4 regions of the Roseibium sp. SCP14 genome follow, and region 2 is predicted to be linked to each of the others. Evidence: predicted binding sites of a transcription regulator. Region 2 holds the regulator's gene; each other region holds the start of a gene.

Region 1 (7,721 bases), 310 kb from region 2:
CAGCCAGTGATCGAACGCATCGCGGACTGCTGCTTCGGTAATCCTCGTGGCTTCATTCGTCGCAAGCTTGTCCTTGGTCTGACCGACGAATTCGGGCTCGCGAATAAAGACCGACAACATGCCGCCGGCTGACGTCATCACGTCATCACCGGTAATGATGCTGGCTTTCTTGTTATTCGTAAGCTCGCCATACGCCTTCAATCCACGCAGCAGAGCGTAGCGGAAACCAGCTTCGTGGGTTCCTCCTTCCGGCGTCGGGACGGTGTTACAGTAGGAATTGACAAAACCGTCACCTGCGAACCAGTTGACTGCCCATTCCACGGATCCGTGTTTTCCGGTTTTGTCGGTCCGGCCTGCAAAGACCTCGTCAACGACACGGCGTTCCTTTGTCAGACGTTCTTCCAGGAAATCCTTCAAACCGCCAGGAAAGTGAAAAACGGCCTCCGTGGGCGTTTCGTCTTTTTCCGAAACAAGGTCCGGCGAACAACGCCAGCGAATCTCGACGCCGCCAAAGAGATAGGCTTTGGAACGTGCCATCTTGAGCAGACGTGCTGGTAGGAAGCGGGCTCCCTTGCCGAAAATCTGCTCATCAGGTTTGAAGCGAACCTGCGTTCCCCGGCGGTTCTGGGTGTCACCGACCAGCTCGAGCGCACCTTGAGGATGACCGCGCCTGAAAGTCTGCCGATAGAGCTTGCGGCTTCGGGCGACCTCGACGACAAGTTCTTCTGAAAGGGCATTTACGACGGAAACGCCGACGCCGTGCAGACCGCCGGAGGTCTCGTACACCTTGCTGTCGAACTTGCCGCCTGCATGGAGCGTCGTCATGATGACCTCAAGGGCGGACTTGTCCTTGAACTTCGGATGCGGATCCACCGGTATGCCGCGGCCGTTATCGGTAATCGTCAGATAGCCATCAGATGACAAATTGACATCGATCCAGGTTGCATGACCGGCAACAGCTTCGTCCATCGAGTTGTCGATGACTTCCGCGAACAGGTGATGCAGCGCCTTTTCATCAGTGCCGCCGATATACATGCCCGGCCGGCGCCGGACCGGTTCAAGGCCTTCCAGGACCTCAATGTCCGCTGCTGAATACTCATCCGGGACCGGAACGGCTGTCACTGGACGCGATTTCTGCGGCGCAGGAGCAGTTACCTCCTGCGTCATAGGGGCCGAGACCGCTGCATTGCCAGCAAATAGATCGTCTTTTGCGCTCATTCCAAATCGCCTGATGGGGTTTGTAATTCTGGTTCCCGAAGTTTCAGCGCCGATACCTACACCGAATCACACTCAAGTTTGAAGGACAAACATAGAACGAGAAAGGAATTTGGCCAAAACCCCTCGTTTTCAACAACGAACTTGTCAAAATCGTCCTGGAAACCGATCGTCAACCTGATTGTGTTTGGATGAAGCAAATGCCGCAAGTAGGGCCAGGGGCTAAAGTTGTGCTAATTCGGCAACACCTGAAAACAGAGTCGTGCTGGAGCAGTCCGAAACAGCGGGCTGCCCATGTTCGGCCATGTTTGACCATCACCCGTTGCGTTATGATCTGATCCACCGGCCACGTTTCAAATGTGGCGATGACTGAAATGGATCGGGCCAAGGAAACAGTAAATGGTCTCATTTGGGCCCAGAATGGCCCAACTTAGGCCGAATTGATTGGCCATTTTAGGCCTTGTGATCAAGTGGTTCGCTTACGAGCAGCTATTTGTACCAACGAGATGACAAATGCGCTTGGCGCGGACAAAGAACAAGATCGTAAAGATCGTCCGTCGCACCGAAGATATTCGGCCGATGGTGAATAATGTAACAGGGATGCAAAAGAAGAGTTCAATGCTTCAACGCCTCGGAAAATCTGGAGCTTTGCTTAGCGCGTTGATCGTTGTTGGTCTCGCAGGCCCTGCGTTGGCATTTGATGGGCAGCCTGCGATTGACAGCTCGATTGGTCCAGGAGACTTGTCTCCAACCGAAGCGCTCCGCGCTGGTGTGCGGCAGTACAATGAAGGCCGGAAAACCGAAGCATTGACCACTTTGCGCTATGCTGCTGAAAACGGGCAGCCCAGCGCGGCTTGGAAACTCGGCGAGATGTATGCGACCGGCGACGGCGTCCAGGAAGACGATCTCAAGGCTTTTCAGTACTATAGCCAGATTGTTCGCGAGCACGGTGAGGATCGTCCGGACGCCCCGGATGCCCCCTTTGTCTCAAGTGCCTTTGTTGCCCTCGGTTCCTATTATCTGAATGGTATCGACGGCGCCGTGCCGAAAAACGAAGCGCGCGCGCGCCATATTTTCACGCATGCAGCATCCTATTTTGGCGATGCCGAAGCTCAATATGAACTTGGGCGCATGTACCAGGACAGCAACAGCCGTATGGCGGTTCGCTGGTATAATCTTGCCGCCTTGAAGGGGCATGTGGGCGCCCAGGCCCGGCTCGGTGAAACCCTTTATACGCTCGGTTCTTCGGAAAAGAAAAAGGCCAGAGGACTGATGTGGATGACCGTCGCGCGTGAACAGGCAACAGGTTCCGAAGCGGGATGGATTCACGATATGCATGAACAGTATTTCGCGGTGTCCCCCGAACCCGTTCGTGAAAAGGCCCGTTCGCTCGCTGATGGTTGGATCGAGCAAAATCGACCGGATATGCTGACCGCACAGCAACTTACCACTCAGTAAGACGTGCCCAAGCAATTTCTTCTATGAGTTTTCAGCAGCTGCTAATTCAGGCAGATGGTTTAGCCTGCCTTCATACTGTCCGGTGTCTCCGGGGCAGTGCGGAGGGGAATGGCATCTTTTGTGCCCTTAAGGGGCGTGTCCCTGAGATCAGTGACCGGGCATGGAGCGTTGCTTATTTGCCACGAGGTGTTGTTCAAAACCATCTCGCAAGTCGCCATCTTTAGACCGTTCGAACTCTTCAGGCAGATCGACTCGCCGAGACCATAGTCCTCACCCTGGTATCTGCACGTGCAGGAAACGTTCTGAGCATGCGCCATCGGGGAGAAGAAGAATGTTGCAGCGGCAAAAGCTAATTTGCACCATGCTGTGACACCGACCAAGTTGCTCCGTCCGGCCCGCTGAAGTGCTGCCGGGGGTACAGTTTTTCCGCATGCTGCAGGTGCGGATTTGGAGTGGTCGTGCGTTATCCCATGATCCGGAAAGAGTACCATGGTGACCGGTCACTGCAAGTCCACACCGCAAATGCTGGCTTTTCCGCTTACAATTTCACGAGTGAGAGCGTGGCAATGTCTGCAGAGCAGGAATCGGATTATTCGGCTAGCGTGACCCAGACTGGAACGTGATCCGAAGGCTTCTCCCAACCTCGAACATGTTTGTCGATACCGCAACCCGTCATGCGATCGGTTGCCTGCGGAGACATCAGGATGTGGTCGATTCTGATGCCGTTGTTTTTCTGCCAGGCGCCAGCCTGATAGTCCCAAAAAGTGAAAGTTTCGGCAGCTTCAGTGCAGGACCGTACCGCTTCTGTCAGTCCGAGGTTGGTCAGCGTTCGAAACCGCTGGCGGCTTTCGGGTTGGAAGAGAGCATCGTCGAGCCAGTTTTTCGGGTTTTTTGCGTCGATCGGGTCTGGAATGACATTATAGTCGCCCAGTAACAGAAACGCGGTTTCGTCCTTGAGCCTCGCTTCGGCGTGAGCAATCAGTCGATCCATCCATTCCAGCTTGTAGGGAAACTTTTCGGTTCCAAGCGGGTTGCCATTGGGAAGGTACAAACACCCAAACCGGATGGCGCCTTGTTCGGTTGAAACGCTGGCTTCGATATAGCGCGCCTGTTCGTCTTCATCGTTTCCCGGAAGACGGCGTTGGACATCCTCCAGTGGTACCTTCGAGAGGAGAGCCACACCGTTGAAGCCTTTCTGGCCGTGCGTTTCAACGTTGTAGCCGAGATCTTCGAAGGGTTGCCGAGGAAAGTTCTCATCAACCGACTTGATCTCCTGAAGACAGGCGATGTCGGGTGAAGTTTCTTTCAGCCACTCCAGAACAGTGTCGATCCGTGCCTTGACGCCATTGATATTCCAGGTCGCGATTTTCATAAGCAAGGTAGCCTCGAGTTTCAGCGAGCCGGGGCTACCGGCCTTGTCGGGTGAGCGTGCAATATGTGTCAGATGGTGAAACTCGTTCCACAGCCGCACCCAGCGACTGCGTTCGGATTGTTGATCTGAAACGACTGGCCGATCAGATCATCGACGAAGTCGATTTCCGAGCCACCCATATATTGCAGGGAAATGGCATCGATCAGGACGGTCGCATCAGTTGTTTCTATGACAAAATCGTCATCTTCACTGTTGGTGACAACGTCATATTTGTACTGCAGCCCAGAACATCCACCGCCTTCGACGCTGACACGCAGCATGCTGCCGGAAGGTTCTTTGGACAAAATTGCTGCAATCCGCTTGGCAGCCCGGTCGCTGACTGTTACTCGATTTTCAAGTGTTTCGGTCATCTTCTACCGACTCGCTAAGCTCCTTCATAACGAAAGAGCGGTAAATCTGATTTACGCAGATAAGTAAGTTTTGGGATCGCCCACGTCAATGTACTGAGTTTGGCTGTGATAGTTTAAAACACGGGGAATGGCTGTGAACGATGGCTGGAAACAAATGAAAACGGACATTGGATTTGGTGCGCAATCCCGTGCGATTTATGCGGAAAATCCATTTGAAAGCCGTGGGCGTCTTTATCCGGAACCTGAAAGTCCCACAAGAACACCGTTTCAACGCGACCGCGACCGGATCATTCATTCGTCTGCATTCCGACGCCTGAAACACAAGACCCAGGTTTTCGTCTATCACGAAGGCGATCACTTCCGAACCAGGCTGACTCATACGATCGAAGTCTCGCAAATCGCCAGATCGCTGGCGAGGGCATTGCGACTGGATGAGGATCTTGCTGAATGCTTGGCGCTTTCTCATGATCTCGGCCACACGCCCTTCGGGCATGAGGGAGAAGACGTGATGCATGAGTGCATGGCGCCCTTCGGAGGATTTGATCACAATGCCCAGTCCCTGCGCGTCGTGACCCATCTTGAACAGCGTTATGCGGAGTTCGATGGGCTGAACCTTGCCTGGGAGACACTGGAAGGTTTGGTCAAGCACAACGGACCCCTGGTGGATGAAAGCGGTGCGCCGCTCGGGAAGTTCAAAGATGGCGAGCTGCCATTCGCCATTCGTGACTATGCCGAAAAACAGGACCTTCTTTTGCACACTTGGCCAGGAGCCGAAGCCCAGGCGGCGGCAATCGCCGATGACATTGCATATGACGCCCACGATCTTGACGACGGGCTGAGAGCTGGCCTTTTTGCCATCGAGGACATGCGTGAGGTTCCCTATCTTGCGCAGATCTTGTCGGAGGTCGATCGGAAGTATCCTCGACTGGAGGAAAGCCGAAGGATCCATGAAATCGTCCGGCGTTCGATCACAAAAATGGTGGAAGACGTCATCGGGGAAGGGATGCGGAACATTTCAGCGCTCGATCCGCAAAGCGCACAAGACATCCGGTTGGCTGGCCGCTGCCTCGTCAAATTTTCCGACGAAATGGCAGCTGCGGAAAAGGAGGTGAAGCGGTTTCTGTTTGCGCGGGTCTATCGTCATGAGGATGTTCTTGCAGTGCGAAAACTGGTTGCTCGGGTCGTGAGAGACTTGTTCGAGAAGTTCCAAACCGATCCAGATCAGATGCCGGAACCCTGGAACATTGGCCTGTCCAGCCTGAGCGAAAACGAAGTCGCGCGGAGGGTCTGCGATTACATAGCCGGAATGACGGACAGGTATGCAATTGAAGAACATCGCAGATTGTTTGACGACACCCCGGATTTAGGGTAGGCGCTTGAGCGAAATGACCTCCCCGTAACGCCGCAGACTGCGTGTTCTGCTGCGCACGGGGAATTTGTGTTTGTAATACCAAAGCCGATCGGTGCTCTATGAATATCTTCGCGGACTTCACTCAACGTGTTAAAAAGTCTCTTCAAGAACTTGATTTGAAAGACTCTGGCGGAAACACGCCGGACCTGTCACGTGTTGTGGTTGAAGCTCCTCGCGATCCCGCTCATGGGGATTTTGCCACCAATGCGGCCATGGTGCTTGCCAAGCCGATAGGCATGAAGCCGCGAGATCTTGCAGAAAAGCTCGTCGAAAAACTGAACGAAGACCCAGACGTGACCGAGGCGACCGTGGCTGGGCCTGGATTTATCAACCTCCGTGTCGCACCGGTGGTATGGCAGCGAGTTCTTGGAAGCATTCTGGATCTAGGGCAGCAGTTCGGTTCCGTTGAAAAGCTATCTGCTCCGAAAGTGAATGTCGAATATGTTTCGGCCAACCCGACAGGGCCGATGCATGTCGGCCATATCCGGGGCGCGGTCGTCGGTGACGCATTGGCCAATCTCCTGTCCTTTGCAGGAGCCGATGTGGTCAAGGAGTACTATATCAACGACGCCGGCTCCCAGATTGATACGCTGGCTCGCAGCGCCTTCCTGCGATACCGCGAGGCACTAGGTGAGGATATTGGTGAGATTCCGTCAGGACTTTACCCGGGAGACTATCTGATCCCCGTTGGGGATAAGCTCAAGCAGGAATTTGGCGATACACTCGTAAAAAAAGAAGAAGCCGAATGGCTGCCCCTCGTGAAAGAGAGGGCAATGGCTGCAATGCTGGATCTGATCCGTGAAGACCTTTCCGCGCTCGGCGTAGAGCATGAGATCTTTTTCTCCGAAAAGTCCCTTCACGCACGCGAAAACGGCAATGGTTCGAAGATCGACCACATGTTGGACGGCCTGCGCCAGAAAGGGCTGGTTTACGAAGGAACGCTCCCGCCGCCGAAAGGACAGGTGCCGGAAGACTGGGAAGACAGGGAACAAACGCTCTTCCGAGCCAGCGACTTTGGTGACGATACGGACAGAGCGCTCAAGAAGTCGGACGGTTCCTATACGTATTTTGCAGCTGATGTTGCTTACTTCCAGGACAAGTTTGAACGTGATTTCCAGGAAGCCATCTACATTCTCGGTGCTGACCACGGCGGCTATGCAAAACGCTTGCAAGCAGTTGGCAAGGCCGTTTCGGATGGCAAGACCGACGTAATCGTTCGTTTCTGTCAGCTTGTGAAGCTGATGCGCGACGGTGAGCCGGTCAAAATGTCGAAGCGTTCCGGTGATTTCATCACTCTGCGGGAAGTGGTGGACGAAGTCGGCCCCGATCCGGTCCGGTTCATGATGCTGTTCCGCAAGAATGACGCGCCGCTCGATTTCGATTTCAAGAAAGTCACCGAGCAGTCGAAAGACAATCCGGTTTTCTACGTTCAGTACGGATACGCTCGATGCCGCTCTGTCATGAGGCAGGCTGCAGAGGAGCTTCCAGGTGCGGACTTGAGTGAGGTAAATCTGTCGGCGGCTGACTTTACTCTGCTGGAAGATAGCGGTGAACTTGAACTGATCTCGAAGATGGCAGAATGGCCCAAAGTGGTCGGAGCTGCAGCAGAAACACACGAGCCGCACAGAATCGCTTTTTATCTGCATGAACTGGCAAGTTCTTTGCATGGACACTGGAATCGTGGCAAGGAAATGCCGCATTTACGATTTATTGACGCCGGTAACTCGAAATTAACCCTGGCACGTCTTGCATTGGTTCGTGCAATATCTCTGGTGCTTGCTTCAGGTCTTGCGATTCTCGGCGTTAATGCTCCTGAAGAAATGCGCTAGATTTAAACATAGTCTTGCGTGCCCAG
Region 2 (7,721 bases):
TTCCTGGTTTTCAGATGTCTTTTGCTGCTGTCATCTGTTTGATCGCAGTTTATGAGATTTGGCGAAACCGAGAGCTTTCGATCGGTAGAGGAGTGCCGGCAGAAGCCGGTCCAATTTCTCTGTTGTTGCGAAATGCTTTTCGCTGGAGTGCAGGACTTGTCGTGACAGCGAGTGTTGCAGGTCTGGCAACCGGTATCATCGGGGCGCATCATTTCGGTCAGGTTGCGCCGTTTGGTGTCGTAGGAAACCTACTTGGAATGCCGGTGTTTTCTCTCGTGATCATGCCGCTTGGGGTGTTGGCGCTGGTGCTGATGCCGCTTGGTCTCGCATCGTTCCCGTTGACGGTCATGTCGATGGGCATCTCCTGGCTGTTGAAAATCGCCGAATTTACCGCGCAGCTGGATGCCGGTGCCGGCGCGGTTGGAAAGTTGAGCGCACCGGCGGCTCTGCTGTTTACCTCCTCCTTTTTTGCCGTTCTGCTCTTGCCTGGTCGTCAACGTATTTGGGCGATCATGCCGATGGTTGCCGGTGCGCTGCTTTTAATCTCGCAGCGACCGCCAGATATTCAAATTGCATCCTCCGGAGTTAGAGTGGCTGCACGAGATGAACAGGGGTTCCTTAGATGGACCGGAAGACGGCAGTCATTTGCCACCGATATCTGGTTCGCAAGCGAAGGTGTTGTCAGTTCAGCGATAAAATCGCGCAAGATGAAATCGCCTCAAGTAAGGTGTGATGCGAGTGGCTGCGTCGTACTGGCTTATCCCGCAAGTTCCGAGGGCGATTTAAACACGGCCCTGAACACACCCTTGAAAGTTGCGCTTCCAAGAACTGCAGATGCATTTCGTCTGGATTGCGAACATGCAGACATTGTCGTGTCCGACCTAATCATTCCTGAAACTTGCCGAACTGCGACCTCAATAGGCGGAGCGGTCCGCGAAGAGCGCGGTGCTGTATCCATTTGGTTGTCGAGGGAGAAAATGGCTTACGCAACGCAGACGGACCAACCTGAAGTCGACAGTCAATCAGGCGTGAAAATATCAAAGATCAAATTCGCAGTTTCTGCCAATCCGCGACCTTGGCACATGCCCGGTACCTTTACCCGCGAAAAACTCAAGCAGGTTCAAAGAGAAAACTAGCACACAAGTGTTGCTGCAAGGCGTGATCGCCCCGCGTCTCCGGAAGCCTGCCGTGCATGATGCCTGGCAGGCTCAGTCCTGATCAGTATTGCCGGAACAAGGCGACCAGCCGGCCCTGCACGCGAACGCGGCCTGGTCCAAAGATCCTGGTTTCGTAAGCTGGGTTCGCTGCTTCGAGAGCTATGGAGGCACCTTTCTTGCGCAAGCGCTTCAAAGTTGCTTCCTCATCATCCACGAGCGCAACGACAATGTCACCGCTATCGGCGCTGTCTGTCCGGCGGATCAGCACCGTGTCACCGTCCAGAATGCCGGCCTCGATCATGGAGTCGCCCCGCACTTCCAAGGCGTAATGTTCACCTTTGCCGAGTAGCTCCTGCGGAACGGTGATGGAGTGGCTGTGGGTCTGGATAGCCTCGATCGGCACACCTGCCGCAATTCGCCCCATGACCGGAATTTCCGCACCGGCTGTTTCAACAACCGGTGCCGGAGGAGGCGCCTCCTGCTTGCCCAGTGAGCCTTCGATCACTTCAGGTGAGAAGCTGCCTCGTGGACGCGGGGAGCTGAGGCCGGGAGCGATCGAGTCGGGCAGGCGGACAACTTCCATTGCGCGTGCGCGGTTCGGAAGGCGACGGATGAAGCCTCGTTCCTCGAGTGCCGTAATCAGGCGATGAATGCCGGACTTGGATCGAAGGTCCAAGGCATCTTTCATTTCGTCGAATGAAGGTGGGACACCTGTTTCCTTCAGTCTTTCATGAATGAACATGAGCAGTTCATACTGCTTGCGCGTGAGCATATCGGCTTCCCCTGACCGCGAGAATCAAGTGGTACAAATCAAGAACACACTACCTGTTCCTATTGTGTTCTGCAAGGGTAAATGTTCTCTTACTGTTCCTTTGGGCGTGGAAATCAGCGGCTCCGCTACCTGATTGCGAGCGTCGAATGCTAGCGTGAAGACACGGTAGTTTGAGAAGTCAGCAACAGTTCGCATGTCACCAAAGTTGGAGCGCCCCCGGGTTTGACCATGCCTTCATACAGCTGTCCGGTCAGGTCAACGCATCGTACGGGTAACATCAGTTTCTGGTCTTGTCTCCGACCGGCCCCGGACCTAATGAGGATTTCTGAAATCAGACCCGGCATCATCCGGCCATCGGTAAATTCCGCTCCGGCGAAGCTGCCAAGACCATGAACCTCGTAGGTCGGCCCGGAAAATCGATCTGCCAGAGCCGCTACGCCCTGGTGGAAGTCTTCAAAAGGGGCTAGCGTGGCGATGACCGCGTTGTGGTTTTGGTTTGATGGGTTGGGTTGATCCTGTTTCACGCGGAAAAGTGTGAACTCGGTTTCCGGATCAGGTTCCGACACGAAACGCGCTCCAGTCAGTCCAAATCCCTTCGACTGTGCCAATCCGTTCAAGACGAGTGTCTCGGGCAACAGATGCCCAAGCCTCGCCTTTCCGTCCTCATGCCAATAAGCGTGGATATGGGCAAACCAGGTTCCGTCCCGCCATCCCAGAATAGCAACAGCTTCCTCTAGGGTCGCTCCACCTGATGAATGAGTATCGCTGTACCAGGCGGCGTGGCGATCATCGATTGCCCTGTCCGGCATGACATAATCGAAGGAGCGCAAGTTCAGACCACTGAGATCAAGAACAGCCGAGCCATAACCTTCCCGATCTGCCCAGTTGCCCAAAGCCGCAAGCAACCACTGCCCATCCGATAACTCGAGACTTATGGGGTCGGCGTGGCAGGTGGCATGGGGGCGGCGGTCTTCAGCCAGGGGGCCGGGATGCCGGATGTCCGAGCGGTTTCGTGGAGCCGGTCGTCTCACAGGAGGCCTTTCTCTTCCAAGTGTTCCCTCACAATTTTCTTCGTGATCTTGCCATACGCGCTGGTCGGCATTTGCTCGATGAAGAGATAGCGGGCAGGCATCTTGTACTTGGCGACCTTTCCGGAGAGGAAGTCAGCAAGATGGGCGTCTTCCGGTGCTGTTCCCGTCTCTGCGACGCACACGGCGAGACCGACTTCACCCCATTTGCGATCCGGAATTCCAATGATCGCGACTTCGGAAATGTCGGGATGGGTCAGAAGAACCTCCTCGATTTCCTTCGGGTACACGTTGGAGCCTCCGGATATGTACATGTCGGATGCGCGCCCGGTGAGGTAGAGATATCGCTGTTCGTCCATGTGGCCGATATCTCCCGTACGGAACCAGCCATTGCGGAAGGATTTTACATTGGCACCATCATCTTCAAGGTAACCGGCGCAAACCGCGGGGCCCACTACGCAGACTTCTCCGGTTTCGTGCGGTCCAAGGATGTTTCCGGCCTCGTCCTGGATGCTGATCTCAATGCCCGTTCGTTCTGTGCCACAGGTTCCAACTCGGGTTTCAGTGTCTTCAAGCGAATGATCCTGTGTTCGCAGCACCGTGATGTTGCCGGTCACTTCACCCAATCCATAGTATTGAACCAGCACCTGTCCAAGCTTCTCCAGCGCGCGTTTCTGATCCTCGCGATACATAGGTGCACCTGCATAAATGACATGCCGCAGGCTGGAATGGTCGAAGTGGTCGATAGAGGTATCCTCGACAAGCCGTTTGACGATTGTCGGCACGGTGAACAAGTTGCTGACCTTGTGCCTTTCGATCAGTTCGAAGGCAGCCTTTGGGTCAAATCCGCCTTGCGGCATCAAAACATGAGCGGTGCCGCTGGAAAGTTGCGCAATGAGTTGCAAGCCGGCGCCGTGGGAGAGCGGAGCTATGACAAGGGAAGCATCTTGCTCTGTCGTGCCGGGAAGAAGATCGGCCATATAATTCACGGTGACAAAGCCGATCTGACCATGGGTAAGGACGACAGCCTTGGGTCGTCCAGTGGAACCCGATGTGAAGAACAGCCAGCACGGATCGTTGTAATTGACCGGGGTGTTGGCAAAGTTTGAGCCCGCAAACCTTGAAATCAGGTGTTCATAGGACGTTCCATAGGAGCTATCTCCTACAGTGATGATACCCTTCAGATCCGGCTGCGCTTCCTGAACTGCTTCTGCTTGCAGCTCGAATTCTGCGTCGCACAGGAACACTTTCGCCCTGGCTTTTTGAGCTGCATAGGCGGTTTCGCCTGGAGCCTGGCGGAAATTACAGGGAACCCATATGGCTCCCAACCGAAATGAGGCGAGCATGATCTCGGCCATCTGGTTGGAATTCTGAGCTTGAACTAGCAGTGAGTCGCCCTTGGATACTCCAAAGTCTGATTGAAGAGCGGAAGCAAGTGCACTGACACGCGCATCGAGATCAGCCCAGCTCCAGGTGTTGTTTTCCCAGATAATTGCCGGTCTCGACGGCCAACGCGTTGCGTTTTTCGTCAAGAAATGTGCCAGATTGGCGACACGGTTGGAACAGCGCTCCATCATTCGCCCGGGTCCTCCCTAAATTTTTAGTTGATGGGACGTTAGGACGGACCCGGCTGATTTGACAAGCAGGGTGTGGAGCACGTTCACTCCATATTTGATGCTGGCCGCGTGCAAAATGCACCTGGCTGCTCGACGTTTCTTGGGTGGGAAAATATTGATGACAGAGAATACAATTACCGATTGGGATGATGCATACGCAAACGCTGCCTATATTCCAGGCGCTGGAGACTACGCTTCACGTTGGGAGGAGGATGCCAGAGCATTCAGAAACGCGTGGGGTGCGAAAGAACTCGATATTGCCTATGGAGTTGGTGAGCGCGAGAAGCTGGACATCTTTCGTCCTGAAGGGACAGCAAAAGGGTTGGTCGTTTTCGTTCACGGGGGGTATTGGCTTCGTTTCGACAAGTCCTATTGGTCTCACTTCGCACAGGGAGCTCTGACTGACGGTTGGGCGGTTTGTTTGCCAAGTTATGATTTGGCGCCTCATGTTCGAATTGCCGACATTACTCAACAGATCGGCTCAGCCATCAACCTGGCGGCGAGCCGTGTCGAGGGGCCTGTGAGATTGAGCGGCCACTCAGCCGGAGGCCATCTCGTTACGCGAATGGTAAGCGACGACAGCCCGCTGAATGCAGACACATTGCAGAGGGTCGTAAAGGTTGTTTCCATCAGTGGACTGCATGACCTTCGCCCGCTGTGCAAGACCCAGATGAACGACGCTTTCAAGATGAGTGAAGAAGACGCAGCATCCGAAAGCGCAGCGTTGATGGACCCTGTCGGCGAATGCCCGGTGGTTGCCTGGGTCGGTGGTCAGGAACGTCCTGAATTTCTGCGACAGTCCAGATTGTTATCGGAAGTCTGGCAAAACGCGTCCTACCATGAAGATGCGGGGCTGCACCACTTCGACGTCATTGACGGCCTGAAGGATCAAAAGAGCGCTCTTTGTTCCACCTTGTTGCAAAACTGAGCCAGGGAAAAATTGCCCGCGCAGAACTTTGTCGCATGTGAAACTCTGAGTGTAATAGTGACCACAAAGAGGTGGGTGATATGCGTCAGGGAGCGCATAGGCAGCGCTCCCTTCCTGGTTTTTCCCTTCAACCGGCTTTTGGTGCAGCAAATGGCTTTGCAAATGGAGAAGTCGCAGCGAAACGTGGCCGCTCAACAAAAGTCAGATCAGGTCGCGCTGGGCGAGATTGCGCATTAAATGACTGACGCCGAAGGTCCACTCCCGGCATTCTGTCGATAGCTTCACCGTGTTTCGCAGATACCCGAAACCGGGTGCAGATATCGTGACGATGTCTCCAATTTTATGGGTGAAACCTTCACCTTGAACCTCCCGGTCCTGTGTCGGTGCAAAAAGGGTCCCCAGAAACAGAACGAGACCATCGGGATACTGGTGGTGCCGCCCGATTGTCTGCCGGACAAGATCTTCCGGATCCCGGCTAATCTCCTTCATCGAGGAATGGCCTTTCAGCACAAATCCATCAAGGCCCTGAACTTCGAGGTCCAATTCCGCCGAGCGGGCGTCATCGAGCGAGAATGTCGCGTCGAACAGGCGTATCATCGGACCGATGGAGCAGGAAGCGTTGTTGTCCTTTGCCTTTGAAAGCAGTAGCGCCGACCTGCCTTCGACGTCACGCAGATTGACGTCGTTGCCAAGGGTTGCACCCACGATTGTTCCCTTCGACGAAACAGCCAGAACAACTTCGGGTTCGGGATTGTTCCAGTTCGAAATCGGATGCAGGCCAACTTCTGCTCCGGGACCGACCGAGGACAGAACCTGCGCCTTGGAGAAGACCTCGGCATCGGGGCCTATTCCGACTTCAAGATACTGGCTCCACAAGCCTTCAGCGATGAGCGCGTCCTTCACCTTCGCCGCTTCATCCGAACCTGCCTTGACATTGCGGAGGCTCTTTCCGATGGCTGCGCCGACCCGGGATCTGATGTCGTCTGCCTTTTGCGGGTCGCCGGCTGCTTGTTCCTCAATCACCCTTTCAACCATGGAGCTTGCAAATGTCACGCCGCAGGCTTTTACCGATTGGAGGTCGCAAGGAGCCAGGAAATGGACCTTTGACGGGTTTCCGGGGGATACTTCAGCGATCTCAGCGAGAGAGCCGAGAATTTCTCCATCAACCGAGCCGACATAAGCGGCCGGGTCGTCCATTTCACAAATGTCCCGCACCGTCGGCGCTGCCTTGGAAGTAATGTCGATGACATTTCCTTCCCGTATTGTGACAACAGACGGTCCTGACATTTCCGGCCTCCAAACACGGCCAAGAAAAGTACCTTCGAGATCGCTGGAATTGATGAAGCTCATGATTTCGTCCCGGTGATATTAGCTTCCCCTGACTTAACGTATTCTAATTTGTCCTACAACTGGACAAATGCTTCTATGTAGTCGGCGCGGCTGATTTGACGGTTGCCATTGATCGCAAGGCAGCATTCAGCAGATCAATGATGAAATCCGGGTCCTGAACCAGTGTCTTGTTTGATTGTGTTGAAAAGCACCAGCTAGGTGTTCCGGCGATTGAAATGCGCGAGACAGGAGTGACACGTATCTGCCGGCCAACGCACCCCTTTTTTGGGTTTAGAGGTCCTGGACAGGTTCTGTCGTCCGGCTTGACCTGATTGGGTGAAGAGATAAGTCGCGTAACGCTAACACTTCAGAAATCTGTTGCTCGTCCTGTCGAAGTTGAAGTGGCAATCTTTTCTGCGACAAGCTTGTTTTGCATCAGCATATCTCGCATGCACCGGCGGGCAAGTTCGGCATCGCCGGATAAGATCGCTTCGGCGACTTCCAGGTGGCATTGGCGTGAAACCTGTTCATCCGGAACTCTTTTCCGATCCGCTGAATAGGAAAAGATCAGCACCGCATAAATAAGGTTTTGCAACTGGGAGAGCATGAGATTGCCACTGGCCTGAAGGATCGTAGAGTGAAAGGCGTAGTCAGCACCGATCATTTCGGGCTCGCTGTTGTCCGGATGAATGCTTTTTGCAGCGGCTAAAATCGTTTCTCGCTGCTCTTCAGTGGCGTTCTGGGCTGCAAGGGCAGCTGCTTCAGGCTCAAAGATGAAACGCAGGTGCGTCGCCTCGGAGTAGATCCTTGCAGTCAGGGGACTGTCAGGATCGTGCCAGCGGATGACATCCGGGTCGAGGAGGTTCCAGTCGTCGAAATGGCAAACTCGTG
Region 3 (7,721 bases), on a different contig from region 2:
TGGACAAGCGCCGTATCGTTCTCCGAAAGGAACAGTTTGCCCAGATAATCGAGACCCTGTTGAGAGCCTGAGGTAATCAGGATGTTTTCCGCACGGCACTCAACGCCCATCTTGCGCATATGGCCGACGACCCATTGCCGCAATCTTGCGCTGCCCTCACTGACACCGTATTGCAGCGCTCTTGCCGCATCCGGACCACCCAGAATGTCTGAATAGGCTTGCTGAAACGCCCCTGCCGGAAAAAGCGCCGGGTCAGGTATTCCACCAGCAAAGGAAATCACGTCCGGCTGGTCGAGCAGTTTCAGAAGTTCACGGATTTCCGACGCGCGCATTCGCGACGCACGTTTGGCGTAAAGGCTTTCCCATGTGGACATGATTGGCTCATTCGCAATTGGATAGACAATTATTAAGTCAATAATACTGACCTATTTATTTTGCAAGTGTCGTAATCTTGTTATTTTTTGTAATTTTATTTCCCATCTTAACAACCACGTGCCTTGGTCATGCCACTGGAATGAGCCTGCGCGATCGCCTATGTGTTGGTCACAAAGGAGCATTTCATGTCGCGCATCGATGATACCCGCCCATTCATCCCTCTCAACATTGCGGTCCTGACCGTCTCTGACACGCGAACACCGGAAGAAGACCGCTCCGGCAACACGCTGGTGGACAGGATAAAAAAGGCGGGTCACACGGTTGCCGACCGCAAGATTGTCACGGACGATGTGCCGGCCATCCAGGAAATCGCAAAGGCCTGGATTTCGGACAAGGGGGTGGACGTGATCATCTCCACCGGCGGGACCGGTTTCACCGGGCGGGACGTGACGCCTGAGGCAATGGAACCGCTCTTTGAGAAACGTATGGACGGTTTCTCGGAAGTCTTTCACCGGATCTCCTACGACAAGATCGGCACATCGACCATCCAGTCCCGGGCAACCGGCGGTGTTGCGGGCGCAACCTATGTCTTTGTACTGCCAGGCTCTCCCGGCGCCTGCAAGGATGCCTGGGACGGTATCCTGAAATGGCAACTCGACTACCGGCACATGCCCTGCAACTTTGTGGAGATCATGCCGCGGCTGGATGAACACCTGAAGCGTGGCAAATTGCAGGAAGCCTGATCGCGGCACCCGGGAGGAATTTTCATGGGCATGCTGATCGATGGTGTCTGGGATCCACAAGCAACCGGCAACGATGTGTCAGGCGAACGATATGAACGCTCGAGGGCGCAGATCCGCAACTGGGTAACCAGAGACGGATCGGCGGGACCGACCGGCGCGAGCGGATTTTCAGCTGAAAGCGGACGCTACCATCTCTACGTTGCCTGGAATTGCCCCTGGGCTCATCGAACGCTTTTGATGCGCGCCCTGAAAGGTTTGCAGCCGCATATCCCGATTTCCGTATTGGCTCCAAGGCGCACTGACGACGGATGGGTATTCGCACCCGAAGACGGCTATGTGGACACACTTGGCGGCGCAAACGCCCTTCACGAAATCTACGCTGCGGGCACGGAAAACTATACAGGACGCGTCACCGTCCCGGTTCTTTGGGATACTCACCGCAGCAGGCTGGTCAGCAACGAATCCGCTGAAATCATCCGCATGTTCAATGAGGCCTTCGAAGGTATTGCCGGCACTGAAACCGATTTCTTTCCCGAAAAGCATCGGAAGGAAATCGAGGACTGGAACAGCTATATCTATCCGAAGCTCAATAACGGGGTGTACAGGGCCGGTTTCTCGCGTTCACAAGAAGCTTATGACGAGGCAGTTGCCGACGTCTTCGAGGCACTCGACCGTATCGAAAAGACGCTTGAAAGAGGTATGTGGCTGTTGGGCGATGACCTCACCGAGGCGGATGTCAGGCTGTTTCCCACCCTCACCCGGTTTGACGTTGCTTACTGGAGCGCTTTCAAATGCAACAGGCGCCGGTTGATCGACTACCCGAACCTTTGGGACTATGCCCGTCGCTTTCATGCGCTGCCGGGCGTAGCGGAAACCGTCAAGCTGGAGATCTATCGGCAGGGCTACCACTCGAAAAGCGAAGCCCGTAATCCTCACGGAATCGTGCCGAAGGGACCGATTGTCGACTTCAGCAGGCACCCGGGACGCCATGCCCTTGCAAAGCAGGTCTGAGAGCAATCAGCCTTCGACGCCCCACTGTGCAAGCTCGATGGTGATCCCTTCCGGGCCGGTTATGAAGTAAAGCAACCTGTCGTGAAAGCCCTTGAGCTCGCTGCGCACCTCGACACCGTTGCTCTTCAGCCTTTCCACCATCGCCTCCGCGTCATTCACCTTGAAGCAGATGTGATTGTATCCGGTCTTGTCGAGACGGGTGCACAGCGGATCGACGACCACTTCGGGATTGCGATAGTGCAGCAGCTGAATTTCAAAGCGCGGTGACAGGCCCGGCACAACAAGAGTAACGTGATCGGCCTCGAGGTTCTCAACGCCCATGTACCCGGCAAAGACCTCACCCTTGATGACCGTGGTCTTCTGCTTTTCCTCTTCAAATCCCAAAAGCGAAAAAAAGGATCTGGCCGCGTCGAGATCCCGGACCGCGATCGTGCAATGGTCAAAACTCTGGATCATCCGAACCTCGCTCGTTGAGTGACAACTTGACGGATTTACACCCAAGATTGTGCGGAGAGTTTGCTTGCGTCAAGATTGAATTCGGTAACGGCCGGAACCAGAGCTTCATCCATGCAGTTTCACGGCCACTCGCGCCGGTATTCGCAAGGTTCCGACACAGAAGCGAGCAAGTGCTCGGCGCAAACGTGCCGTCATTCCTTCATTTTCCGGATCACCTGAAGATACTGCAGCTGCCCTCAGGAAAACCAGACGGCTGCGACCGATACGCTTTGCAATATCGAGGTCTTCCAGCTCCGGCAGGAGCCGATGACCACCAAGCTCGTCATAGAACTGACGCGAAATCAGCAGTCCCTGATCTCCATAGGGCATTCCGAGCAGCTGGGAGCGAATTGCCGCAATCATTTCGCTGATCCTCGCACTCAGACCGAATGCTTCGAAGCGAAGACGGAAACTGGCGACGGCTCGTGGGCCATTGGACGTCCGCCCCGCCCGCTCGATAAACGCCTGAGCTTCATGGTGCCAGCCGCTTTCCAGCAACGTTTCCGGTCTTAGAAACAGTAGCCAATCGCCTCGCCTGGCCATAGCGGCGCCATGGCTCAGACGCTCGCTGCGGGATGTTCCCGGACAGCTTGCCCACACGCATCCGGCTGCATCCGCGACCTTCTCCGTGTTGTCGGAAGACCCGGCATCGACAATGATTACCTCGCGGATGACACCTTCAGCAGCTGCCGGAACGAGAGCCGAGAGCGCGTGAACGAGTTCGGTCTCGGAATTATCTGTCGCTATAACCACACTGATCATGGTCCCGAGTTTTACATGAAAAATATTGCGGTGCGAGAGAAGGGGCTTGTCTGAACGCTGTTTTTGACTAATGTTCTCTTTATGTTCTCACTCATACACGGAACACGTTCATGAGCGCCGTGCTGCAAACTGTCACTTCTTCCTGCCAAGATGAAGGCCCTTCCACCAAGAATGCCCGGCTTTCAGAAGATCGCCGCCGTGGCCGGGGAGCGGCGTTGAACAGATCAGGTCGGTTCGAGCCGCTGTCCCGTGAAAGCTTTGATGATGGCTGGGAGAGCCTGGAAGACCTTCCGCCGTTGAAGACCCAGGTTCAGGAAGAGCAAGCCAGGACGATTATCACGCGCAACGAATCGCCGGACCTCTCATTCGACCGGTCGATCAATCCTTATCGGGGCTGTGAACATGGCTGCATCTACTGCTTTGCCAGGCCAAGTCATGCCTGCATGGGACTGTCACCCGGTCTGGACTTCGAAACCCGCCTGTTCGCCAAACCCAATGCCGCTCAGCTGCTGGAAAGGGAACTCTCAAAACCAGGATACACACCGCGTGTCATTGCGATCGGCACCAATACAGATCCATATCAACCGCTGGAGCGCGGCTACAAACTGATGCGGGATATTCTGGAAGCTCTGGAGAATTGCGGCCATCCGGTTGCGATCGTGACCAAGTCTGCTCTTGTCATACGGGATATCGACATTCTCGCGCGCATGGCCGAACGCAATCTGGTCAAGGTCGCACTTTCCGTGACAACACTGGACAAGAAACTGTGCCGAGCCATGGAGCCAAGAGCCTCTGCGCCTCACAAGCGGTTAGGTGCCATCAAGGCCTTGTCGGAGGCCGGTATTCCGACTTCGGTCATGATGGCACCGATCATTCCGGCGCTTACGGACAGCGAGATTGAAGCTCTTCTTGAAGCAGCTGCCGAACATGGAGCTCAGGAAGCGGCCTTCATCCTCCTGAGGCTTCCCCTCGAGGTATCGGAGCTTTTCCGCGACTGGTTGTTGCGTGAAAGACCAGATCGCTACCGGCATGTGATGAACCTGATCCGGTCAATGCGCGGCGGCAAGGACTATGACGCCAAATGGGGCGAGCGCATGCGCGGCCGGGGCCCCTATGCGGACCAGATTGCCAAACGCTTCTCGCTGGCTGCCAAAAGGTTTGGCCTGAACCTGCGTCGGAAGAAGCTCAACACGGACGAATTCGTCCAACCGCAAAAAGGTGGTGTGCAACTGAGTCTCTTTTGAAGAACTTGCTTGCGAGTGAATGAAGCTGGCGGCAGGCTGCGCCTCATGTCAGACAGTTTCTCTCTTTTCGACCTTCGCTTCCCCGACAGCCCGGATCTTGCGCTGGAGCGCAGGCACGCGGCATCGTTTGACGGGTTGCTTTGTGGTGTCGATGAAGCAGGCCGCGGTCCCTGGGCTGGTCCGGTGGTGACAGCCGCAGTCATTCTTGACTACGACAACGTTCCAGATGGTCTCAATGATTCCAAGAAACTCACTGAGGCCAAACGGGAGGAGCTTTTTGAGAAGATTGTCACGAGCGCCCATGTCTGCGCTGCCTGCGCCTCCCCTCAGACCATCGACCGTCTGAACATCCGGACAGCCACGCTTTCAGCCATGGTCCGCGCTGTAAACGGTCTCGCCCTGATACCAAGATATGTTCTGGTAGATGGCCGCGATGTGCCCCGAGGTCTGAAGCAAACCGGACAGGCACTGGTAAAGGGAGACGGTCGGTGTTTGTGCATAGCGGCGGCCTCCATTGTCGCCAAGGTCACCCGGGACCGGATGATGGTTCAACTTGAGGAACATCAGCCCGGGTACGGCTTTGCCCAGCACAAGGGCTACGGGGTGCCCCAACATCAGGAAGCTTTGCAAAAGCTCGGTCCGACACCACATCATAGGATGTCCTTCAAACCAGTGCGGCTTGCGGCGGCGGAATAAAGCACTCCACGACGGGATTGCCGGGTTGTGTCATTGAGAATTCAAAAGGCGGAAGTACATCACGCAGCAGATCTGCTTGAACTCCAGATACTGGCCTACCAGAGCGAGGCTGCGATCTACCAGGACTGGACAATTGATCCGCTGGTTGAAACGCTCGATGACATGCGCGCCGCCTTCGACACGCACGTTATCCTCATGGCAAGGATGGGAGTGCAACTTGCCGGCTCGGTCCGCGCCAGGTTGCATAACGGAGCCTGTGACATCGGACGCGTATTTGTGTCACCCGATTTTCAGGGACAAGGCATCGGCCGGTCGTTGATGTCAGCGATCGAGCGCGAATTCGAACACGCCAATCATTTCTCTCTGTTCACCGGAGGCGACAGTGAACGAAACATCTCGTTTTACGAGAATCTCGGTTATTCGATCACGGGAAGACGACTGGCAAAGCAACAGATTGAGCTGGTGATCATGCAGAAGCAAAATAGACGTTGAGACCAGCGCAAATCTCCCGTCGGCATTTTCTGCATGAGCAGACTGCCTGACTCCTGGCCGACGGGCGCTCAGGGCATGTATCAATTGGCCAGACAGCGTGCACCTGACGAGGCAATAAAAAAGCGGCCCCGAAGGCCGCTTTTCAAATCTTGGATAATCAGAACCGGTTTAGTTCAGGCGTTCTTTCACCTGAGCGATGCTCTGGGAAAGAATGTCGTCGGCAACCTTGTCCTTGACCTTGTTGCTGAGAATGTGTTCGGCCGCAGTGACAGCAATGTCTGCTGCCTTGGAACGAACTTCAGCAATCGCCTGTGTCTCTGCCTGAGCGATCTTTTCTTCCGCAGCCTTGGAGCGGCGGGCGATCATCTCTTCAAGAGCCTGATTGGTTTCAGCGGTCAGGCGCTCAGCTTCAGCGGTCGCTTCTGCGACAATTGCTTCTGCTTCGCCTTCTGCCTCATGACGCTTGCGCTGATACTCAGACAAAAGAGACTGGGCTTCTTCACGCATCTTGCGCGCTTCTTCCAGTTCCTTGCGGATGTCATCAGCACGGTTGTCAAGCGCAGAGCCGACCTTGGCCGGAACCTTGATGTAGGCGATCAGCGCGAGGAAGAGGATAAGACCAACCAGGGCCCAAAAAGTAGCGTCCATGTTGGTCTCCTCAGTTCATCGCCGACTTCAGCGCCTTGGTCAGATCGGTCTTGGTCGGAGCCTTACCGATCAGCTGCTCAACGAGAGCAGTCGTGGTGTCTCCGGCAATTTCACCGATCTGGGACAGAGCTTCCGTCTTGATCCCGGCAATATGCGCCTCTGCCGCCTTCAGCTTCTCACCAAGCTCGACTTCCGCGTTTTCGCGGCGAGATTCGTGGTCAGCCTTCAGCTTGGCCCGCGTGTCATGGGCAATGCCATGCGCCTTATTCCGGGCTTCGGCCAGAGCCTGCTCGTAAGCCGCAACAGCCGCGTCGGTTTCGTCCTTCAGCCGGTTGGCTTCGGAAAGATCACCGGCAATGCGGTCCTTGCGGTCTTCCAGGATCCCGGCAATCCGAGGCACCGCCACGTTCTTCATCATCCAGTAGAAAAAGCCAAAGGTAATGGCCAGCCACAGGATCTGAGAAGCATAGGTGGTCGCGTCGAAGGGCGGAAACCCAGCGCCGTGCTCGTCCGCCGGAATATGAACTTCCGTGTTCGTTTGTTCGGCGTTGCCTGCCATGTCCTATCTCCAAAATCCGATCGGGCGGCAGAGCGCCGCCCCCGGAGTCGCGTCAAAAATCTCTAAAAGTTAGAGAATTAGACAGCGAAGAGCAGGAGAAGAGCGATGAGCAGGGAGAAGATGCCCAGAGCTTCGGTAACGGCGAAGCCGAAAACCAGACGGCCGAACTGACCGTCAGCAGCGGTCGGGTTGCGCAGAGCGCCGTTCAGGTAGTTACCGAAGATGGTGCCGAGTGCGATAGCTGCACCGCCCATGCCGAGGCATGCGATACCAGCGCCGATGTATTTTGCTGCTTCTGCTTCCATGACACGTGCTCCTAAGTAGTGTTTATGCAGATTTCAGATAAGTCCAAGCGGCGGTTTGAGCCGCCGCAAGAGCGGATTTGCCTAGTGTGACGGGTGAAGGGCGTCGTTCAGATACATGCAGGTCAGAACCGTGAAGACGTAGGCCTGCAGGAAGGCGACAAGAAACTCCAGCGCGGTCAGCGCGACCGTCATACCGAGCGGAAGGATTGCACCGGCGGCACCAGCGACGCCTGCAGCGCCCATGCTGACAATGAAGCCGGCGAAAACTTTGAGGGTGATGTGACCGGCCAGCATGTTCGCGAACAGACGAACGGAAAGGCTGATCGGACGGGACAGAAAGGAAACAACCTCGATCGGTGCGACGATCAGCAGGAGAACCGGGGGAACGCCA
Region 4 (7,721 bases), on a different contig from region 2:
AACGGAATGCGCTCGGCACGAGCAAGCCCGTGCACCAGCTTCAAAGTGGCGTCCCCGAGTCCGCGCTTGGGTGTGTTGACGATCCGTTCAAACGCCAGATCATCAGAAGGCTGAACGACACAGCGGAAGTAGGCCATCGCATCACGGATCTCCATTCGCTCGTAGAAGCGCGGACCGCCAATGACACGGTAGTTGAGACCGAGGGTGACGAAGCGGTCTTCGAACTCTCGCATCTGAAAGGAAGCACGGACCAGAACCGCCATTTCATTGAGACTGTGCCCTTTGTTCTGAAGGGCTTCGATTTCGTCGCCGATAGTGCGGGCCTCTTCTTCTGAATCCCAGACGGAGGCTACAGAGACAAGATCGTGATCGGGCTCTTCAAAATCGGTGAAAAGCGTCTTGCCCAGTCGTCCTTCATTGAACGAGATCAGATGTGAGGCCGCTGCCAGAATGTGGCTGGTGGAGCGGTAATTGCGCTCCAGCCGAATGACGACAGCTCCTTTGAAGTCATGTTCGAAGCGCAGGATGTTGTCGACTTCCGCACCGCGCCAACCGTAGATAGACTGGTCGTCGTCACCGACACAGCAGACATTCGGATTGCCCTGTGCAAGCAGACGCAACCAGAGATACTGCGCAATGTTGGTGTCCTGATACTCGTCCACCAGCATGTAGCGGAAACGCTGCTGATACTCCTTCAGGACATCCGGACGCGTCTTGAACAGCGTGATGACATGTAATAGCAGATCTCCGAAGTCGGCCGCATTGAGGATCGAAAGCCGCTCCTGATATTCTTCATAGAGCTTCCGTCCCCGGCCATTGGCAAAAGCTCTTACTTCACCCTCGGGAACCATGTCCGGCGTCAGCGCACGGTTTTTCCAGCCGTCCAGAATGCCGGCAAACGCCTTCGCGGTCCAACGCTTGTCATCAAGGCCTTCAGCCTGAATGATCTGCTTGATCAATCTGATCTGATCATCCGTGTCCAGGATCGAAAAGCTTGATTTCAATCCGACCAACTCGGCGTGCTTTCGAAGGATCTTGACGCAGATCGAGTGAAAGGTTCCGAGCCACGCCATGCCTTCCACATTGCCGCCGACGAAACCGGCAATGCGATCTTTCATCTCGCGAGCAGCCTTGTTGGTGAAAGTCACCGCGAGGATCTCAGACGGACGTGCAAGCCCTGTCGCAAGAATGTGGGCGATACGGGTGGTCAGAACCCGGGTTTTGCCGGTCCCGGCACCTGCAAGCACCAGCACCGGTCCCTCGGTCGTCTCGACTGCAAGCCGCTGTTCCGGGTTCAGACCAGTGAGATAGTCCGGTGCCTTGCGTGCAGCCATGGCGCGCGCGGCGATCCCTCCCTGCGGCCGCTGCGGGACAGGGGCAGGATCGGACCGGGTACCGATCGGCTGAAAGGGATCATCAAAAGGATCGTCGTACCCGTCCGGGTCTGCCATGATTTACTGGTCCGAATGTCAAAAGATCTTTCGGAGAACAATATAGCAACAAAATGTTCTTGGCGAGACGGATTTCCCGGAAATAGTGGGGACAAGAACCCTGAAAGCCGCACGAAAAAGGCCGGGGTTGCGGGACCCCGGCCTCCAGGACGGCCAAAGAACAATAACTCGGAACTTTGCTCCTCAGGCCGCCTCGTCTTCACGCACCTCGCTCAGGAACTGGCTGACCGACGCCGAAAGGTTGGTCGCAACCTGCCCCAGCTGCTCTGCGGACGTGCTCATTGTTTCCGATTGCTGCCGTGTCTGATCGATCGATCCGGAAACACCGGCAACGTTGGAGGCTGCTGAGGAGGCCCCGTCGGATGCAAGCGTGATGCTCTGCGTGATCTCGCTCGTGGCGGCATTCTGTTCGTCTACCGAAACTGAGATGGTTTCACTGACGGAGCGGACTTCTTCGATCTTCTCGACGATGGAGCGGATCGCGGTCACGGATTTCTGGGTTGAACTTTGAACGCCGGAAATCTGGCTGGCAATTTCGTCTGTCGCCCGTGCGGTCTGGGTCGAAAGTTCCTTCACCTCCGCCGCGACGACCGCAAATCCCTTGCCGGCTTCACCGGCTCTGGCAGCTTCGATGGTCGCGTTCAGCGCCAACAGATTGGTTTGTTCCGCGATTGCCCGGATGATTTCGACCACTTCGCCGATCTTGTCGGCGGTTTCTGCCAGGATCGAGATATCACGATCCGCGGCCACAGCTGTTTCAGCCGCAGTGGAGGAAATCTCCGTAGCCGTCGCGGCCTGACGCGAGATCTCCCCGATGGAAGCCGACAGTTCAGCTGCGGCTGAAGCCACCGTTTGAACGTTTGTTGTCGCTTCTTCGGTCGCTGCGTTGGCAGCACGTGCACTTTCATCAGCGTGCATGGCGATCTTCACCATTTCGTCGGCGCTGTAACGCATGCCTTCCGTTTCGCCGTTGAGCTGTTCCTGAATGGAAGTTACGGACATCTGGAAGTGCTCAATCGCTCGCTCCAGTTTTTCAGCCCGCTGGCGGCGCAACACACGGCCTCGCTCGGCTTCTTCCTCAAGGTCCTTCTGGCGGATCAGCTTGTCGCGGAACACTTCCGAGGCGCGTGCGATATCGCCAATTTCATCTGGACGGTCGGTATCCGAAACCTCGACCTCCAGCTCCCCCTTTGCCAGGCTTGAAATGGTGTCACGCTGACGACCGAGCGTTCTTGTGATCGAGAAGACCTGGTAGACGACCATTGCTAGAGTAATTGCGGTAAAGACGACGGCAACGATCAACAGCCAGAGAATTTGGGTATCGAAGCGAGCAACGTCGTGATCAGCGGCAGCCTCTGCCCTATGAATGAACTCCTCCGCAGCCTTTTTGACGAGGCCGAGGCGATTGGTTGCAGTTTCAAACCAGGCTGCCTCGCTCAGTCCTGCAGCGTCACCGGTTTCAGGTAAATTCTGAATGATCAGGCGCATCTCCTGCGCCTGCTTGACGGCCGGGCCCTTGAGCGTTGCTTTCCAAAGCGCCTTCTGCTCACGGGTGGCGATGGACTCGAATTCTTTTTCGAAAGCGGTTTCCGCACCGTAGTTGGCAATCGTCTTGACATAGAGCTTTTGATTGACCTTGCCGGTCGCATTGAACTCCTTCAGCAAAGCAGCACCGTTTGCCCGCTCAAGGCTACCTGTTGCCATTGCTTCAACCAGGGTCAGATAGGGGAGCAGTTCGGAAGTGATTTCCTTTGACGGGCTGGCTTCCGTCGTTACTCCGACGACGTGAATGAGTTCTTCGATTTCCTTCGAATAGTTGGAAATGGCCTCATCGACGGACATATTCTGCCCGTCAATTGCCTTGCGGAACTTGTCGATCTTGTGAACCTCCTCAGCGACATGCTGCAGGTCCTCAAGAAGTTCCTGATCGCTCAGGTTCAAAGAAGCGAGATGCTCGTCGAAGACTTTCAGCTTGGCATCTGTCTTCGGCCGTTGAGCATTAAGCACAGTGCGAGCGTCTGCCGAATAATCCGAGTTGATGAATGCAACCGTTTTGTCACGCTCTGTCTGGATTTCGTGAATCAGGTTACCTGAGTCTTCCGCAATCCGGGTCATCGGTTTCATGAAGGCGTGGTTTGATCGCTCCACGACTTTTTCATAAACGCTGAGCGCAGCAAACCCGACCACCGCGAGCATGGGAACGGCAGCGAGCAATCCTATTTGTAACTTAACACGCTTCATAGCGGTTGCCCCTCCAGAATAACAATCGTTCTCCTGAAACTGGGGCGTACGTATTACTTGTTACTTAACGTCAGTTTCAAACTTGGCAAAATACGACACCATTTCCGACCAATGCCAAATGAATCAATTTCAGGTGGTGAAATTTTCCCTGACGTGATCGGTAGTTTTCCCCATAGTTACGGTGTATTTGATCCAATTGCACTACGAAATTGTGCGGGAGTATCCTTTGATTCTAATATCTTAGCGTGTATTCCGGCAAAGGGGCCTGCCCGTCAGAACAGGTTGGGCAAAGCATCTTGCAGATCACCTTTCAGCGCCTCAACGTTTGCGGCGTCGTCATGCCGTGCCCCGATCCAACCGTCCGGCCGAACCCACATTGCGCAGCGTTCAACGACACCAAGCAGATTGTGTGCCGTCATTTCCTGATCGATCAGCAGTGTAACGCCTTCCGCACCTAGGGCAGTTCGAGCCGCCACGCCTTCTATGCTTCGTGCAACCACCGTCAGCGTGATTTCTTCTGCGTAAGCCGAGCAAAGACCGATCGCACTTTCGACAAGCAGTTTCGCTTCTATGCCGCCATCTGCGATGAAGATCACAAGGTTATGGGAATGCGTGCCCAGTTCCCCCGTGAGATAACAAAGCTGGCCGTCTGCCCGGGCGACTTGAATGTCTGAAGGAAAATGCACGCCCGGACCGGGACCGAAATCAGGCTCGGAACCAGACGCGACGATGCTTCTTTCATAAGGCCCCATGACGGCTTCATATCCGGATCCCCCGCCGCGCAGGTAGTGAACCATCTTGACCCCGAACTTGCGGAAGGAACGCGCTCGCACGGCAGGGTCGGCCACTGAGAACAGATCATCGTTGCCCTGGCTTACCGTCAGCGCGGCCTGTGCTGCAGCGCGCCGTTCCAGATCGTAGGTGTCCAGCAGGGCCTCTTCTGCCTGTCCCTTGATAACCGCAGACAGTTTCCAGCCGACATTCAGCGCATCCTGAACGCCGCTGTTCAACCCCAGCCCACCGCTGGGAGACATTGCATGCGCAGCATCACCTGCCAGGACAATTCTGCCGGAACGAAAACAGGCACTTAATTTGGACTTGCTGTGAAAGGCGGTGTCGTTGAGCGCCGGACCAAGCTTGGCTGAAGGAACGTGTTTCTTCAGAAAGTCCCGCACTCTGGACCAGCTTTCCTTGCTCGGTTCAAATGAGGCGGAATAGACCCTGAAGACTTCCTTTGTCCGATAGACACTGACGATAAGAGACTCGAAAAAGAGCACACCGTGGCTTTCCTTGTAAGGCCAGCCTTCGATTTGCGCGTCGAGAACGTGCCAGTGAAGCGACCGTTCGTGCCCGTTGAAGGCAATTCCTGCTTTTTCCCGTATCGAACTGTGTATCCCGTCACACCCGGCAAGCCAGCCCGTCTTCAGTTTTTCCGTCCGCCCTGCTCTGTTCTTGAGCTCTATCCGAACCCCATCCGGCATCTCTTCAAAGGCCGTCAGTTCGATGCCGCGCTCTATGACAACACCGAGGCTTTCCAGCCGCGATGTCAGGATCGGGATAAGCCTGTCTTCACCTAGATTGAGATGCCAGGGCCAGCGCTCGCTTGGCGAGGTTGCCGTTGCAATGACACGTCCTTCGAAGAAGTAGGACATGGCATCCACCCGAATTCCTTCTTCGAGCAGGCGTTCCAGAAATCCCATTCGCTCGGCGGCGATCAGAGTAGACGGCTTGAGCACAAAGGCGCGTGGATTGGTCGGCGGCATGAGTTCACGCTCGATCACCCGCGCCTCTATACCACGCCGGGCCAGTTCAATGGCCAGTGCAAGACCTGTAGGGCCGGCCCCGCAGATAAGAACGTCAGTCAAATCAGAACTCCGACTCGATACATGTCATCGAAGCCTATGACATAATTTCTTCCAACAGAACCGCGCTGCCTGCCGATGATGAAACTGGATTCCAGGACGCACCAGACGGAGAACCGTCGTCAGGCGCCCACCAGATCGAACCAACCGTCTTCTGAAATGACCTCGATATCCAGCTCCTGGGCTTTTTTCAGCTTTGATCCCGCTCCAGGTCCTGCAACAACCAGATCGGTTTTCCTGGAAACGGAACCGGAGACCTTTGCGCCGAACCGTTCAGCCATCGCCTTCGCCTCGTCGCGGGTCATACGCTCCAGTGATCCGGTGAAAACAACAGTCTTGCCGGCGACAGGTGAACCGGACGCATCGATTTTTTCCGCGTCTTTCGGGCGAACCTGTTCAAGCAGGGCATCCAGCTGGCCGCGATTGTGTTCCTCGGCAAAGAACTCGATCAGCGCTTCGGCAACAATATGCCCGATCCCGTCGATGTCGTTCAATTCCGCCCAGGCTTCTCCGGCTTCATCATGTGCCGCCTGCATCGCTTCATAGAACGAGATCCAAGAACCGTAGGCACGGGCAAGAAGCTTGGCATTGCCCTCCCCTACATGACGGATGCCCAGAGCAAATATGAAGCGGTGAAGATCGATATCCCGACGGGCATTGATCGCCTCGAACAGGTTTCTGGCGGAGACAGCCCCCCAACCTTCACGATTCCGAAGCTTGGTAAGTGCCCGCTTGTCCCGTTCCTCCAGCGTGAAAATGTCGGCTGGCGACATGACCAGCCCGTCCTGATAAAAGGCATCGACCTGTTTCTCTCCAAAACCTTCAATGTCGAAGGCATTGCGGGAAACGAAGTGCTTGAGTTTTTCCGTCGCCTGTGCCGGGCAAATGAGACCACCGGTACAGCGCCTGACAGCGTCGACCCGCCCGGTCTTTTCGTTTTCCTCGCGAACAGCATGGCTACCGCATGCCGGACACACAGTCGGAAACACAAAAATCTCGGCATCGGCTGGACGCTTGTCCAGGTCGATATCGACAATCTGCGGAATGACATCTCCGGCGCGTTGGATCTTGACGGTATCGCCGATACGAAGATCCTTGCCATCGCGGATCGGTTCACCGTCCTGCCCGATGCCCTTGATGTAGTCTTCGTTGTGCAGGGTGGCATTGGAAACGACAACACCGCCGACCGTGATGGGCTCCAATTTGGCAACGGGCGTCAACGCTCCCGTACGGCCAACCTGAATCTCAATGTCGTTGAGAACGGTAAAGGCCTGCTCGGCAGGAAACTTGTGCGCGATTGCCCAGCGGGGCGATCTCGAAACGAAGCCAAGCCGTTCCTGCAGGTCGAGCCTGTCGACCTTGTAGACGACGCCGTCGATGTCGTAGTCGAGTTGGGAACGGTTCTCTTCGATCCCGTGATAGACGCCGAGCAGTTCCTCAACCGTTTCGCACCGCTTCATCAGCGGGTTAATCTTGAAGCCCCAGGCCTCGAAAACCTCCACCATGCCGGACTGGGTATCAGACGGCATTTCGCTCATCTCTCCCCATGCGTAAGCGAAAAACTTCAGTGGGCGAGACGCCGTTACTTCCGATTTCAACTGACGCAGGGAACCGGCAGCCGCGTTGCGCGGATTGGCGAACACCTTGCCACCATTGGCTTCCATTCGCGCATTCAGCGCCTGGAAGTCCTTGTGCGCCATATAGACCTCACCGCGCACTTCCACGACCTCCGGCACGCTTCCGGTCAGGCGTTCGGGAATATCCTTGATGGTCCGAGCATTCGCGGTGACGTTTTCACCTGTGGTACCGTCCCCTCGGGTTGCCGCGTAGACCAGCTCGCCGTTTTCATATCGAAGAGATAGAGAAAGACCATCGATCTTCGGTTCCGCCGTAACGGCAAGGGCGCCCATCAGGGGATCGAACTTTAAAAAGCGGCGGACGCGGCCAACGAAGTCGCGAACGTCTTCGTCATTGAACGCATTGTCCAGCGACAGCATCGGCACCCTGTGGGTGATCTTGCCGAAGCCGGACGCAGGCGCGGCGCCTACATGGGCCGACGGACCGTCGGCCAGAACCAGATCCGGAAACCGTGCCTCGATCGCAGAATTGCGACGCCGGAGCGCGTCATATTCTGCGTCCGAAATCGTCGGGGCATCTTCCTGATGAT

What was found. Region 2 encodes LexA, which represses DNA repair genes until DNA is damaged. Its sites were predicted from a motif close to TGTTCNNNNTGTGTTCNG; they were not measured.
Region 1: the regulator LexA is predicted to act here: its motif matches at 1,300-1,317, upstream of parE (DNA topoisomerase IV subunit B).
Region 3: the regulator LexA is predicted to act here: its motif matches at 3,458-3,475, upstream of ABLQ08_RS05490 (PA0069 family radical SAM protein).
Region 4: the regulator LexA is predicted to act here: its motif matches at 1,485-1,502, upstream of ABLQ08_RS17290 (ATP-dependent helicase).

What each region holds. Positions count from the first base shown of each region.
Region 1 covers NZ_JBDZYH010000003.1:734,960-742,680, reverse strand. Annotated here, with positions in the region: gene parE (DNA topoisomerase IV subunit B) at 1-1,218, opposite strand, end outside; gene ABLQ08_RS15980 (tetratricopeptide repeat protein) at 1,834-2,673, shown strand; gene xth (exodeoxyribonuclease III) at 3,263-4,045, opposite strand; gene ABLQ08_RS15970 (HesB/IscA family protein) at 4,114-4,455, opposite strand; gene ABLQ08_RS15965 (deoxyguanosinetriphosphate triphosphohydrolase) at 4,610-5,827, shown strand; gene argS (arginine--tRNA ligase) at 5,926-7,695, shown strand.
Region 2 covers NZ_JBDZYH010000003.1:420,102-427,822, forward strand. Annotated here, with positions in the region: gene ABLQ08_RS14545 (ComEC/Rec2 family competence protein) at 1-1,136, shown strand, start outside; gene lexA (transcriptional repressor LexA) at 1,219-1,929, opposite strand; gene ABLQ08_RS14555 (hypothetical protein) at 2,079-2,960, opposite strand; gene ABLQ08_RS14560 (acyl-CoA synthetase) at 2,957-4,534, opposite strand; gene ABLQ08_RS14565 (alpha/beta hydrolase) at 4,692-5,501, shown strand; gene ABLQ08_RS14570 (fumarylacetoacetate hydrolase family protein) at 5,703-6,851, opposite strand; gene ABLQ08_RS14575 (FadR/GntR family transcriptional regulator) at 7,198-7,721, opposite strand, start outside.
Region 3 covers NZ_JBDZYH010000001.1:1,202,308-1,210,028, forward strand. Annotated here, with positions in the region: gene ABLQ08_RS05465 (PLP-dependent aminotransferase family protein) at 1-374, opposite strand, end outside; gene moaB (molybdenum cofactor biosynthesis protein B) at 561-1,118, shown strand; gene ABLQ08_RS05475 (glutathione S-transferase family protein) at 1,143-2,129, shown strand; gene ABLQ08_RS05480 (VOC family protein) at 2,136-2,585, opposite strand; gene ABLQ08_RS05485 (glycosyltransferase) at 2,691-3,386, opposite strand; gene ABLQ08_RS05490 (PA0069 family radical SAM protein) at 3,497-4,630, shown strand; gene ABLQ08_RS05495 (ribonuclease HII) at 4,676-5,326, shown strand; gene ABLQ08_RS05500 (GNAT family N-acetyltransferase) at 5,360-5,818, shown strand; gene ABLQ08_RS05505 (F0F1 ATP synthase subunit B) at 5,987-6,466, opposite strand; gene ABLQ08_RS05510 (F0F1 ATP synthase subunit B) at 6,477-7,025, opposite strand; gene ABLQ08_RS05515 (F0F1 ATP synthase subunit C) at 7,103-7,330, opposite strand; gene ABLQ08_RS05520 (F0F1 ATP synthase subunit A) at 7,412-7,721, opposite strand, start outside.
Region 4 covers NZ_JBDZYH010000004.1:63,021-70,741, reverse strand. Annotated here, with positions in the region: gene ABLQ08_RS17290 (ATP-dependent helicase) at 1-1,451, opposite strand, end outside; gene ABLQ08_RS17285 (methyl-accepting chemotaxis protein) at 1,635-3,692, opposite strand; gene ABLQ08_RS17280 (FAD-dependent monooxygenase) at 3,965-5,557, opposite strand; gene ligA (NAD-dependent DNA ligase LigA) at 5,677-7,721, opposite strand, start outside.